2 regions of the Streptomyces sp. ISL-99 genome follow, and region 1 is predicted to be linked to the other one. Evidence: riboswitches for the same ligand, from Rfam matches in the RefSeq annotation. Region 1 holds a riboswitch; the other holds the start of a gene.
The links. A riboswitch is a leader RNA that binds a small molecule or an ion and turns the genes downstream of it on or off. The one in region 1 is predicted to bind cobalamin.
Positions count from the first base shown of each region.

Region 1 (6,985 bases):
TCCTGGGACTCATGGCGTGCAGGTCGTCGCCGTCGAGGAGGACGCGGCCGTGGGTGGGGCGCAGGGTTCCGTACACGCAGCGCAGGAGGGTCGTCTTGCCGCTGCCGTTGGGGCCGACCAGGCCGACGGTCTCGCCGTCGGCGGCGGTCAGGCTGACCTCGTCGACGAGGTGGCGGCCTTCGATGCCGTACGAGAGGTCTTGCGCGGTCAGGGTCGTCACTCCGGGGCTCCTTCCGGTCGGCGGCGCAGCAGCCAGAGAAAGAACGGGCCGCCGGTGAGCGCGGTGAGTACGCCGACGGGGATGTCCTGGGGCGCGGCGACGGTACGGGCGGCCAGGTCGGCCAGGACCAGGAAGAGGGCCCCGCCGAGCGCGGCGACGGGCAGCAGCCTGCGGTGTCCCGCGCCGACGACCATACGGGCGGCGTGCGGGACCATCAGGCCGACGAAGCCGATCGCGCCGCTGAAGGCGACGAGTACGCCGGTGAGCAGCGAGGCCAGCACGAAGACGGCGGCGCGGAAGTGGCCGGTGTCGAGGCCGAGGACGGTGGCGCCCTCCTCCCCCACCAGGAGGAGGTCGAGCGGCCGGGCGAGGGTGATGAGGAGGGCGGTGCCGAGGGTCAGGACGGTCGCGGGGAGCGCGAGCATGTCCCAGCGGGCGCTGCCGAGGCTGCCGAGCGTCCAGTAGAGGATCTCCTGGAGGTGGTCGGCGCGGGCCGAGGTGACCATCATCAGGCTGGTCAGGGCGGACAGGATGTAGGAGACGGCGACTCCGGCGAGGATGAGGCGTCCGGTCGTCATGGCGCCGCCGCCGCGCGCGAGTCCGTATACGAGGACGAGCGAGCCGAGCGCGCCCGCGAAGGCGGCCAGCGGGATGGTGACGGTGGTGGCGAGGCCGGCGCCGATGCCCAGGACGATGACGCCGACGGCGCCGACCGACGCTCCGGAGGAGACGCCGAGGAGGAAGGGGTCGGCGAGCCGGTTGCGTACGAGGGCCTGGAGGACGGTGCCGATGACAGCGAGCCCGGCGCCGACGACGGCGCCGAGCAGGACGCGCGGCAGCCGTACGTCGAGGACGATCGTGCGGTACGGGCCGGGTTCGGCGGTTCCGGTGACGATGCCGAGGACCTGGCCCGCCGGGATGCGTACCGAGCCGAGGGCGAGTCCCGCGACCGCCGCCGCTGCGAGCAGGGCGGCGAGCGCGGTGATGAGGAAGGTGTACGGCAGCCGCCCGCGGGCGGCCGGGATCTTGCAGCTCATGGCCGCTCGCCCGCCCGCTACTTCTTGAGCTCGGGGTGGAGTTGGCGCGCGAGGGTCTCGACGGCGGCGGGGGCGCGTACGCCGAGGACCATGTCGGAGAGGGGCAGGACGGCGAAGCGCTTGTTCTTCACGGCGGGGACGTCGGCGAGGGCGGGATCGTCGAGGAGGCGCTGCTTCTTCTGGGCGACGGTGGTGCCGCCGTAGTCGAGGATGACGATGGTCTCGGGCTTGCGGTCGACGACGCTTTCCCAGGAGGCGTCGGTGAAGGGCTTGGCGAGGTGGGCGAAGACGTTCTTGCCGCCCGCGCGGTTGATCATCTCGTTGCCGATGCCCGCGCCGCCGACGGTGGAGGCGGTCTTGTCACCGCCGTCGTACACGAAGACGGAGACGGGTTCGACGCCCGCCACCTTCTTCCCGGTGGCGGCGTTGGTGGCCTTGGCCGCGTCGATCCAGCGCTCGGCGCGGTCGGCGACGCCGAAGGTGCGGCCGACCTCACGGATCTCCTGGTAGAGGGCGTCCATCGAGGTCTTGCCGTCGGCGCAGTATTCGATGTTGAGGCGGGAGTTGATGCCGGACTTCTTCAGCGCCTCGCGGCTGCGGCCGTCGCCGGCGGAGAAGGCGGTGGCGTAACCGCCGTACACGAAGTCGGGGTTGGCGGCGAGCAGCTTCTCGTACGAGGGGTACTCCTTGGCCAGCACCGGGGTGGCCTTGTACTCCTTCTCGTACTTGGGGAGCACCTGGTCGTCGAGGTAGGCGGTCCCGGCGAGGGACTTGGCGAGGCCGAGCTCCAGCATGACCTCGGTGACGTGCTGGTTCATGGTGACGACGCGGGTGGGCGGTGCCTTGTAGGTCGTCTTCACGCCGCAGTTGGTGACGGTGTACGGGAAACCGGGGGCCGCTTTCGCTGCCGGCTCGGACTGTCCCCCGGCCGCGGTGCAGGCGGTGAGCGGGAGCAGGGCGGCTGCGATGAGGGCACAGCGGGAAGGCCAAGTACGACTGGACACGGTGGTGCCTCCTCCGGGGGATTTCCTCGTCCCCTGGTCGGTGGTGAAGAAGGCGGCAGGTCAGTTCCTGGCTTCCGGGCATGGCGACGGCAATCGCGATGCCTGGTCACAGTGGCGGGACCGTGCCGGATTCGCACCGGCTTCCTGGGCCTGCCGCCCGGGTCGCGCACAGTCTCCCATCAGCGCCTGGGCCGGCCCTACTCGGGACTACTCGGGATTACTCTGGCCGGGAGGAATTCCGAATCGTCTCGACGAAGTCACCGCGCCGGTATCCGGGCACGAAGTGCGCCAGTACGTCGGCCTTGACGTTGCCGAAGGTGGTGTCCGGCTTGGGGGCGATGCCTTCGGCGAAGGCGGCGAGGATGCGCTTCTTGAAGTCGGGTCGGGGGTGCAGGGCGGTGATGGCGGCGCGGCCTTCGGAACTGATGTCGTCGTAGCCGATGCCGAGTACGTCGTACTCCACGCCGGCGGTGACGAGGGCGACTTCCGGCTCCATGAACTCGGGGATGCCGGGGGTGGTGTGCAGGGCGATGGCCGTCCAGACGCGGCGGATGCTGTCCTCGGGGACGCCGTGGCCCTGGAGGAAGCGGCGGGCCTCGTCGGCGCTGTCGACCTCGAAGCGGCGGCGGCTGGTGCGGAACTCCTGATTGAGCCCGAGGTCGTGGAACATGGCGCCGATGTAGAGGAGTTCGGGGTCGAAGCTGAGGCCACGGTTCTGCCCCTGGAGGCTGCCGAACCAGAACACCCTGCGGGAGTGGTGGTAGATCAGCTCGGTGGTCGTGTCGCGGACGAGTTCGGTGGCGGCGGTGGCGAGCTTGGTGCCGGGGACGGCGATTCCGGCTGCGGTGTCGGTCATGGCCCAAGACTGCGCGTCACGCGTACGCCGCCACCATGTCCCCAGGGCCAGCCTTCCCACAGATCAGGACACGAGCACGCACCGACTACCGCTGAGCGGCGCAAGCCCGCGACCTGCATGAACCCGAACTGAGCCCTGGCCGTCCGTCACCACTTGCGTCCGCAGCAAGCGCCACTGGTGCTGGCGCATTGGCTCAGACAAACTGCGGCACATGGACTGGATACCCCTGCTCTCCACACTGACCGGTGCCGTCATCGGCATCACAGCCACCCTGATTGCCGATCGCAACCGGTGGCAGCGGGAGGAGGCCAGGCACGCGCTGGAGGTACGGCGCGAGGTGTACACCGAGTTCGCTTCCGCCCTCAAAGCCGCAGGTGAAGAGATACGGGCCATCGCCTTGGGCGATCGCATGTCCGAGTCGGCACGTGACGCCGCCGTACGGGAAGCCGTCCGTGGCACCGGCCTCCCTACAGCGAGTGAACGCCTCTGGCTCGTGGGCCCTCCGCAGGTCGTGGCGGCGGGGAACGAGGCGTTTCACAGCCTGCGTGCGATGCGCGACGCCTACGCCCGGGGGGTGGCTGTCGGCTCCGCCGAGGAAGCGCCCCTGATAGCGCAGCGGCGCACGGCCATGGCGCAGATGCGTCGCCTCATGCGTGAGGACCTAGGCATAGGGCCCCTCGGGATCGAGTGATCGTCACCAACGTGATCACACCAGCCACGGAGAGATCGTCTCACCAGCGACCGACAGTTACGGGAGAACCCTTTAGGGCGGAGAGGGCCGGCCTCCGTCCGCGTCCTGCGTCAGCCGCGCCACGAGCGACTCCCATTCAGCGTTGGCGTTCTCATGCCGGATGAGTCGGTCCATGGGCTTGGTGACGGGCGGAGCGGCGGGTGGGCGGTCGAGGCGACAGAGCGCCCATTGGCAGGACCAGCACCATCGTTCATCCACGCGATCCACGGCGGACCGCAGGCTGATGCGCCCCCGGTCCGCCAACCACCAGCCGCCCGCGTCCACGGCCGACAGCAGTGACGACACCCGCCTACGCGCGCCCATCGGCAACCTCCGGCAGCGACTCGTGACAGGTCGCACGGAAGAAAGCGGTCGTGATGGCCCGGAACCCGGTATGCCGGGTACGGCCCGCGTGCCGCAGACACCATTCCTCCAAGACGCCCCGCTCACCGGGCTCCGGCGCCTCATGACACGTGGTGCACTCCACCTCGTTGATCGGCGCACTGCCCGAGACATCCAGGCTCAGCGTCCAATCCACAAAGCGCAGCACCGCCCCGACCCGCGCCGCCCCATCACCGCTCACCGCTTCACCACCATCATGTCCGCGCCGTACACCCGCACTGCGGGCGCCCTGTTGAAGACGAGCACCAGCACCAGGCCGCCCGCCGCATACCGGTGCGCGCGTACGGCGACAACCTCATGCCACCGGCCACGAACACACACCCAGTCCCCACGCCGCAACCGCAACGCGATCATCCGACGCTCAACCAGCACGCTGATCGCCGCCCACAGCAGGTGCCGAAACCTCAGCCCAGACGACCTTGCCGAGCCCCGCGCGTTCACCCACGTCCCACCGATCAGCAAGCGCATCAACCAGCCACAGCCCACGCCCACTGTCCCGGTCACCATCGGGGGTAGACAGACGCGGCAGCTCGCAGGAGCCGTCGTGCACCTCGATGCGCAGCCCGCCGAGCATCCGGAGGAAGCGCGTCTCGACGCTCTGCCCTGGTACGCGGGCGTGGCGGCCGGCATTGGTCAGCAGCTCCGAGAGGATCACCAGCGCGGAGTCCTCGACGGCCGAGAGCCCCCAGCCCGTCAGAGCTTCACGTAGTGCGGCCCGCGCCTGCCCGACGCAACAGGGGTCATCAGCCCACCGCCGTACCACCGCGTCACCGGCGCTGGGGTCAGCGCTGGGCAGCTCGTCGACCGCCAACGGCCGTACTCTGTCCGCCGTCACCGGGCGACCGCCACCCCGTGAATGACACGTGGCCCGATGTCGACCCCATGCACGGCCAGCCACAGGGCTCGACGCCGCTCCCGCCGCAACCGCGACTCCGCACGCTCCCACCTCAGATGGGCAGCCTCCGGGCGTGATCGAACAGGCGTGGTGATCACTTCAGGCAGGGCGGGGGCAGGTGTGAAGGCGGGCGGTAGGGCGGAGTGACAGAGCAGCAGTCGGCGCCGAGTGGACGGTGTCGGATGCGGGATCGGCCCTCCCCGCCGGTGGCGTCCCACGGGGGGAAGCAAGAGCCGCATCAGCAACTCGACGAGACGGGCGGTAGTTTGGTACATGTCAGCGCTCCCAAAAGCGTCGGCCACGCCCCCGGACCGTTTGCGCGGTTGCGGGGGTCTTTGCCGTCAACTCTTCTGGGGGACAACCGACCTGACTTCCCCGCGCCGGGTACCCCCATCATGGGTACGCTGACGTTCACGCCGATACGGCGCTCTTTCAACAGCAGGGGTGACGGGGCAGCGTATGACCGCGTACAACCCGCCGACAGCGCTACCGCGCAACCTCTTGGAGCGGTCGGACGTGAGAACCGCGATCACAGCTCACGACTTCGGCACCGTGTTCCGTATCGCGCGCAGCGAAGCCGGGATCAGCTACTCCAAGATCGCGGCTGAATGCGACATCAAGCCGGAGCGCGTTGGTTCGCTGGCACGCGGCGTCGGCAGCGTTACCACCTTCGAAAAGATCGTGCAGATTGCCGATGCCTTACGCATTCCTGGCCACCTGCTCGGCCTTGCTCCCCGTGAGTGGGAGGAGAGAGCCGAGCCCACCGGCCACGTTTCCAGCGCACCCACACGCATCAACGCCACGGACCGAGACGGAGACGGAGACGACGCAGTGCGGCGCAGGGAGTTTTTCAGGGCGTCGGTCGGAATCGGATTGGCGGCCAGCCTGCCCGAACTCGACCAGATCAACACAGGACGCAGGATCGGCCGCAGCGTTCCCGACCAGCTACGGATGCGTACGGCACGCCTGCGCCGCCTCGACGACATCCTCGGCGGGGGCGACACCTACCGCGTGTACCTCGGCGAGTACCAGGCAACCAAGAGCCTGATTCGAAACCGGAGCTACACGGAGGAGACAGGGCGCGCTCTGTTGTCCGTGCTCGCAGAGCAGGCGCAGCAGGCCGGATGGGCAGCGTTCGACGGGGGCAAGGACGCTGACGCCAGCAGCCTGTACGAGGACAGCTACCAGACCGCCACGGATGCCGGAGACACGGCGCTCGCCGGAAATGCCCTTGCCTTCCTTGCTTACCAAAAGATCAACGGAGACCGGCAAGCCGGAATAGAGACTGCTGAACGGTCATGCCGTACCGCAGGCCCCGACGCCCCGCCCGGGGTCCGCGCGTTGCTGTACGAGCGTCTTGCATGGGCTTACGCCGTTGCGGGGAATGCCGGCGAGACCGAGCGAGCGCTCAACGCCGCCGAAGTGGCGCTCAGTGAGGATGATGGAACGCCGCAACCTGACTGGGCAGCGTGGGTGGATCGAAATGAACTCCAGATCATGACCGGCCGTTGTTGGACGGAGCTACGTCGTCCACTCCGAGCAGTCCCTGTTCTGGAGGAAGCGCTAGCCCACTACGACGACGCCCACGCTCGCGACAAAAGCCTGTACCTGTCATGGCTGGCCGACTCCTACCTGTCCGCCGGAGAGGTAGAGCAGGCAGCGAGTACCACCGGCCTTGCCTTGGAACTCTCGGCCGGGGTGGCGTCCGTGCGTCCACGGCAACGGATCACGCCGACTGTTCAACAACTAAGCGCCTACCGTGAACTCCCGGCGGTTGCTGAAGTGCTGGAGATGGCCAGTCGCTGACGGGTCATTCCGCCGTGCCCGGTGCGGTGGTTGCG
Region 1 covers NZ_JAGGPC010000071.1:36,452-43,436, reverse strand. The annotation lists gene J7E91_RS32110 (ABC transporter ATP-binding protein) at 1-220, opposite strand, end outside; gene J7E91_RS32105 (iron ABC transporter permease) at 217-1,257, opposite strand; gene J7E91_RS32100 (ABC transporter substrate-binding protein) at 1,275-2,261, opposite strand; cobalamin riboswitch at 2,302-2,437, opposite strand; gene J7E91_RS32095 (HD domain-containing protein) at 2,479-3,117, opposite strand; gene J7E91_RS32090 (hypothetical protein) at 3,329-3,808, shown strand; gene J7E91_RS32085 (hypothetical protein) at 4,427-4,621, opposite strand; gene J7E91_RS32080 (ATP-binding protein) at 4,611-5,060, opposite strand; gene J7E91_RS32075 (XRE family transcriptional regulator) at 5,604-6,950, shown strand; gene cutA (divalent-cation tolerance protein CutA) at 6,955-6,985, opposite strand, start outside.

Region 2 (6,985 bases), on a different contig from region 1:
CACTGCGTGCCCGCCCAGCCGGCGGGTCCTTCGCGTACCTCCACCTCGGTACCGGGCTCGGTGCCGGACTCGTGCTCGGCGGGGCGCTCTATCGCGGGGCACGCACCGGAGCGGGGGAGTTCGGGCACCAGACCCTCCAGATGGACGGGCCGCCCTGTTCCTGCGGTGGTCGCGGCTGCATCGAGGCGCTCTGCCTCGCCGCCGTCACCCGCGGCGACATCGCGGAGGCCGCGCGGCTCCTCGGGACCGGGGCCGCCAACCTCGTCGGGCTGCTGGACATCGACCGGGTGCTGCTCGGCGGCCGGGTCGTCGCCGCGCAAGAGGACGTGTTCGTACGGGGTGTGGGGGCGGTACTGGCCGAGCTCGCCCAGCGCGAGGGCGGCGGGCCCGCGGTGCCGGTGGCCGCGGCGGGTGGCGACGGGCGCGCCGTTGCCGACGGGGCGGCGCAGCTCGTCCTCGCGCCGGTTTTCGGGCATGCGAACGTCGCGTTCCCGAGTGGAGGGAGCGGGGCGGAAGTGGCCGGCAGTGGGCCGATGGGGGGATTCGCCGTGGTCATATGAACGTATCGGGGCGTGGCGTCCGAGGGGCCGTCGTGCGGGGGTGGCAGGGTCACGGACGATGACCGGGTGACCCCGACCTGCAAAGGCTTCTCATGCGACTGCGCATTGCCCTCGCCCTCGGAGTTGCGGCAGTTGCCCTGGCTTCTTCCGGGGCCGTGGCTGCCCATGCCGATGAGGACGCCGCGAATTTCGCCGCGCCCTTCCGCGTCGCCCTGGACAAGCGTCCCTCCTGCGGCGACCCGGCCTCGTCCGACTTCCCCCTCACCACCCGCCTGCGCGGTGGCCCTGACACCTACCGCGCGGGCGGGGCGGCCGGCGAATGGTCCCTGGAGCTGACCAACACCACCGGCGAGAGCTGCCGCAACATCCACCCGGTCATCGTCCTCATGGACCGCGAGCGTGAACTGGACTCGCGGCAGATGGAGTTGGAGTTCCAGGACAGTGCCGGGCGGTGGATCGACGTACCCTTCCACACCACTGACGAGGACGAGCACATCGGCGTTTTCGACGGCGGCTTCCCCGGCTTCACCGTCGCCGCCGACCGCACCGTCACCGTCAAGGTGCGGCTCGCCTTCGACTCCGACGCCGCCCCCGCTCGCGCCGTCGCCAACGCCGCCGTCGTGCAGCGGCAGCCCGACGACGGCGAGTGGGTCGGCGAGTCGAACGACTACCGCTTCACCGTCACGGGCCGAGACGGCGACCGAGACGCAGGCCATGACACCGACACCGGCGCCGACACCGACGCCGACACCGACACCGACGCCGACACCGACACCGACGCCGACGCCGACACCGACACCGACCCTGACACCGACCCTGACACCGACACCGACCCCGACACCGACCCTGACGCCGAAACCGACCGTGACCCCGACCCCGACCGGTCTCCGGCCCCTGAGCGCGAGCCCGCGCCCGACATCACCCTCGACGACGGTACGCCGCGCATCCGCGAGCACCCCCACGCCCTCGCCATGACGGGCCGCGACCCCGGTCCGCTGCTCGCCCTCGGCGCCATCGCCGGCGCGCTGCTCCTCGGGGGCGGAGCGCTCGTCGCCGGGTCCCGGCGCCTCCGCGCGCCGCAGCGTCGCGAGTGAACGCGCCCCGGGGCGCCGGGCCACCGGCGCCGGCTTCCACCGCACCGCCAGCAACAACTGGTATTGGCTGATCGCCGGGGTCAAGATCACGGCAGCCTGATTAGGCTGGGGGCGCCCGGACGGTGTGGTCCGGGCGCCCCCAGCTTTTTTTTGCGTACGGCAGGAGTCCGGCACATGGCAGAGCGCAAGCCGATCGAATCATGGCTCACCGATATGGACGGCGTCCTCATCCACGAGGGAACGCCCATCCCCGGAGCCGATGCCTTCATCAAGCGGCTCCGCGAGTCGGGCAGGCCCTTCCTGGTGCTGACGAACAACTCGATCTACACCGCCCGCGACCTCCACGCCCGCCTCTTCCGCATGGGCCTGGACGTTCCGGTCGAGAACATCTGGACCTCGGCGCTCGCCACCGCGCGGTTCCTCGACGACCAGCGGCCCGGCGGCACGGCGTACGTCATCGGCGAGGCGGGACTGACCACCGCGCTGCACGACATCGGTTACGTCCTGACCGACCACGAGCCTGACTACGTGGTTCTGGGCGAAACGCGTACCTACAGCTTCGAGGCACTCACCAAGGCCATCCGCCTCATCAACGCCGGCGCGCGTTTCATCTGCACCAACCCCGACGAGACCGGCCCGAGCCGGGAGGGGCCGCTGCCCGCCACCGGCGCCGTTGCCGCGCTCATCACGAAGGCGACCGGCAAGGACCCGTACTTCGCCGGCAAGCCCAACCCGCTGATGATGCGGACCGGGCTCAACGCGATCGGCGCGCACTCCGAGACCAGTGCGATGATCGGCGACCGGATGGACACGGATGTGCTGGCGGGCCTTGAGGCGGGCATGGAGACGTTCCTGGTCCTGACCGGTCTGACGGGGCCCGCGGACGTCGACCGCTACCCGTTCCGGCCCTCGACGATCGTCGATTCGATCGCGGACCTGGTCGACCGCGTCTGATCGCTCGCTGATCGCTTCCTGACCGCTCCAGAGGTCCGTACGGCGCAGTGGCGGGCCTCTGGAGATGCGGAAACCGGCCGTACCGGTGAATCTTCGTAGTACCAGGAGGTTCACTATGCGCTCACTGCAACTTGCTCTCTGTGCCGGTGTGGCGGCCGCGGCGGTCCTGACGCCCGCAGCCGCCGCCCACGCCGGCAACGAGGCCGGGGGCCGGGTCGTCGTCACCCCGTCCACCATCGCTCCGGGCGGGGAGGTGGATCTGCGGGTCGACGTGTGCCGGGGCAGACACGCCACGGGTACGTCCGACGCCTTCTCGTCGCCCGCCCACTTCAGCCCCGCGGCGGACCGCGGCGACCTCTTCGCCGAGGCCCGCATCCGCTCGGACGCCGAGGCCGGGGACTACGAGATCCGGGTGAAGTGCGAGGACGGCGGCCGGGCGAGCGGCACCGTCACGGTCGCCCACCACCACGAGCCCACGCACCACCCGACCCACCACCCGACCCACCACGCAACGCCCGTCGCACCCGTGCACGCGGGCGGCGGCGGTACGGCCGAAGTCGCCGCGGCCGACGAGGGCGGGCCCGGGACGCCGCACACCGTGATCGGCCTGGTACTGGCGGGCGTGGCGGCCGTGGCCGTGGCGTACCGGAGCGTACGCCGCCGTCGTACGGACTCGGACTGACATGTCCGCCGAGGACCGTCCCGCCGACGGCGGTGGCAGCGGCAGCGGCGAGGGCAGCGGCGGTGGACGGCTGCTGACCGGTGTCGCATGGGCGGTGCTGCTGCTCGGGCTGTGGCTGTGGGGCCGCGAGGTGACCGAAGGCCCCGGCGGCAGCTCGGCGCCGACCACCGGAGACGTGGCCGCTGTCGGCCGTCCGCTGGGAGTGCCGCTGCCTCCCGCGCACCCACCGGTCGACGGCGCGACACCGCAGCACCTCGACGTGCGCTCCATAGGCATCACGGCGCCCGTCGTGCGCCGTGGGCTCGACCGGTGGGGCGCCGTCGATCCGCCGCCGTACAACCAGTCCTCGAAGGTCGGCTGGTACGGGGAAGGGGCCAAGCCGGGTGCTCCGGGAGTCGCCCTGTTCGTCGGCCATGTCGACACCGAGAGCAGACCGGCCGTCTTCTACGGGCTGAGCGCCGCGCGCCCCGGCGAGAAGATCCGGGTGACGGGGGCCGGCGGCGAGAGCCTGGAATTCACCATCGACGACATCCAGGTCTTCACGCGTGAACGCTTCGACCCGCAGAAGGTGTACGGCCCCCGCGAGAGCGACCGGGCGGAACTGCGCCTGATCACCTGCGGGGGCACGTACGACAAGAAGGCCCGCACGTACACGGCGAACGTCGTGGTCTCGGCCTACCTGACTGGTGCGGGTACGGATACGGGTTCGGGTACGGGCAAGGGCTGACCGGACGCCGTTACGCCGCCACCGGCGCCGCAGCCGGAGCCGTGCGCCCCGCGGCCCGTAGCCCCAGCGCCCCGAAGACCCCCGCGAACACCGCCCACAGCACCGCGTGCGAAGCCAGCGACAGCATGCGGAAGTCCCACAGCAGCGTCGCCGCCACCGGGACCTCGTCCGGGTTGCCCGGCAGTGCGAAGAGCACCGCGAGCGTCGCGATCCCCGTGACGGCCACCGCGACGTGGCGCACCGGAACCGACCTGTCCGCGAGGCGTACGTACACCTGCCAGGCCAGCACCATGCCGAGGACGCCGATCACGACGGCGGCCAGCCACAGTGACTGGCGGTTGGCGACGGTGCCGGAGTCGCCGACACCCGGAGGGTTGGCCGGGTAGCGCAGTCCCGGCAGCAGCGAGACCGCCACGAAGGCGGCCGCGCCGAAGGCCAGGGCGCGGGGCCACGGCCGTTCACCGAGGCCCGTACGGCGGTGCACCAGGGCGTACGCGAGGGCGAAGAGCACGCCCAGCGCCAGCCCCGCCACGACCGCCGTGACGACCAGCCCGAAGTGCTGGGTGGACCGGGAGAACAGTTCCTCGTGGTGCTGGACGGCCGTGGCGGCGGCCCCGTGCGCGTGTTCTTCGGCGGCGGAGCGTGCCTCTTCGAGCCGGATCGCGCGGTCCATCAGGGGTTCGGCGAGGAGCAGGGAGAAGAGACCGGCGGCAAGGCCGGCCACCCCGCCCGCCGCGAGCCCGCGTCCGAGCAGGGGCAGTACAGGTGTTGACATGGTGCGACGGCCCCGATCAGTGGCAGGGGGCACCGAAGAGGTGCCGGCCGTCGTGCGAGAACTCGTGCAGGTAGTCGCCCGTCGCGGAGACGACTGTGCCGTTGTCCATGAAGACCGCGTAGAGCGCGATCACGGCGATGATCGCCGCGGCGGCCATGATCAGCCAGTCGCGGGTGGTGGTCGTGGCGGACTCGACCGCCGCGGTGTCGGTGTGCTGCGCAGTGTGCAGTGACATACCGGTGTGCCTCCTTCTGAGGTTTCCACGCCCCAATGCAGGAGGACGACGGGTCAGTTCCTGACTTCCGTACGGGGGCCTTGGGCTCTCGTACGGTCACAGTGGCGGGACCGTCCCGGCTTCGCACCGGGTTCCTGTCCACCGTCGCCTCGATGTGTGTGGAGTTGTCTTCCGGAGAGTCCCAGCCTGGCTGAGCACTGTCAACAGGCCATCGCGGGTGCGCCCCTCGCTCCGGGCCGGTGTGTCAGGATGGTTTCGACCGGATGTGTCCGGGGAGAGGGGCCGGGGGGGTCCTCGTATGTGAGTTTTTCAGTGCATCGTGAGTGCAGCCAAGGGGGAGTGGATGTACGGCAGTTACAGCGGCCGTAGGCGCAAGGGTGTCCGGGTGGCCGCGGTGGGGGCTGTGGGAGCCGCGCTGCTGCTGACGGGCTGCACCTCGTCCGGCGGTGGCGGGGGCGAGGCGACGAACCAGCCGCCGCTGAAGCAGCAGCCGAAGGGCAGCGACCCGTACTGGGTCAATCCGGAGGGAAGCGCCGCCAAGCAGGCCGCGGCGTACGCCAAGGAAGGCGACGACGAGAAGGCCGCGCTGATCAGGAAGATCGCCGAGCAGCCGGCCGCCGAGTGGATTCTTCCGGAGAACGCGGAGGCGCAGGCCAAGGGGTACACGGAGGCGGCCGAGAAGGCCGACCGTGACGCGCTGCTCGTCCTCTACAACATCCCGCACCGTGACTGCGGGCAGTTCTCGAAGGGCGGCGCGGCCGACGGCAACGCCTACCGTGCGTGGGTCGACGAGATCGCCAAGGGCATCGGCAACCGCCCGGCGACCGTGATCCTGGAGCCGGACGCGTTGCTGCACCTGGTCGACGGGTGCACGCCCGAGGAGTTCCACGAGGAGCGGTACGACCTCCTCAAGGGAGCCATCGAGCGGCTCAAGCAGCAGCCGAAGGCCAAGGTGTACCTGGACGCCGGCAACGCGGGCTGGAAGTCGCCCGATTCGCTGTTCGAGCCGCTCCAGCGGGCGGGGATCGCGAAGGCGGACGGCTTCTCGGTGAACGTCTCCAACTTCCAGACCACCGAGGTCAGCAAGGACTTCGGCAAGAAGCTCTCGGCGAAGGTCGGCAACAAGCCCTTCGTGATCGACACCAGCCGCAACGGCAACGGCCCGTACACCGGGGGCGACCCCGCGGAGAACTGGTGCAACCCGCCGGGCCGCGCGCTCGGTGAGAAGCCGACCACCAAGACCGGCGACGACCTGGTCGACGCGTTCCTGTGGATCAAGCGTCCCGGTGAGTCGGACGGTGACTGCAAGGGCGGCCCGAAGGCGGGCGAGTGGTACGAGGAGTACGCGCTCGAACTGGCCCGCAACGCGAAGTAGCGGTCGCGCCGCAGGACACGACGGGAGGGCCGCCCGACGGGGGCGGCCCTCCCCTCATGTCCAGGGGTTTACGGCACCTCGATCCAGACCCCCTCGGACGGCGTGCCCTGATCGTCCGTCACGAACAGCATGTAGTAGCCGGACGGGACCAGCGCCCGGTTCTTCGGCACGGTGACCGAGATGCCGTCCTTCGTCTTCTTCATCTCCAGCGCGACCGTGCGCTGGTCGACGTCGGTGACATGGGTGACGGCGCTGGGCCGCATCAGTTTGGCGTCCTTGACGGCCGCGGCGTGCGCCGACTTGAAGGTCGCCGTACCGCCGCGCTTGATCGTCTTCGGGCCGCCGGTGAGCTCCGGCCGCGCGTCCCGGAAGAGGTACGGCGGCGTGTAGATCTCGATGCGCTGCTCGAAGACGCCGGGCCGGGTGTTGGCCTTGTCGGAGTACAGCGAGTCGGATCCGAAGATCATGACGCGTCCGTCGGGGAGCAACAGCGAGCCCGAGTGGTAGTTGCGGCCCACCGCCGGGTCGGCCACCCGGCGGTACGTGCCGGTCTTGGCGTCGTACAGCCGCGCCTGGAGGATGT
Region 2 covers NZ_JAGGPC010000002.1:204,583-211,567, forward strand. The annotation lists gene J7E91_RS01315 (ROK family transcriptional regulator) at 1-560, shown strand, start outside; gene J7E91_RS01320 (hypothetical protein) at 716-1,654, shown strand; gene J7E91_RS01325 (HAD-IIA family hydrolase) at 1,829-2,608, shown strand; gene J7E91_RS01330 (hypothetical protein) at 2,724-3,290, shown strand; gene J7E91_RS01335 (class F sortase) at 3,292-4,017, shown strand; gene J7E91_RS01340 (CbtA family protein) at 4,028-4,792, opposite strand; gene J7E91_RS01345 (CbtB-domain containing protein) at 4,809-5,027, opposite strand; cobalamin riboswitch at 5,061-5,228, opposite strand; gene J7E91_RS01350 (glycoside hydrolase family 6 protein) at 5,371-6,402, shown strand; gene J7E91_RS01355 (kelch motif-containing protein) at 6,471-6,985, opposite strand, start outside.
Region 2: it holds a riboswitch for cobalamin, as region 1 does, so the genes downstream of both, J7E91_RS01345 (CbtB-domain containing protein) here and J7E91_RS32100 (ABC transporter substrate-binding protein) in region 1, are expected to answer to the same signal.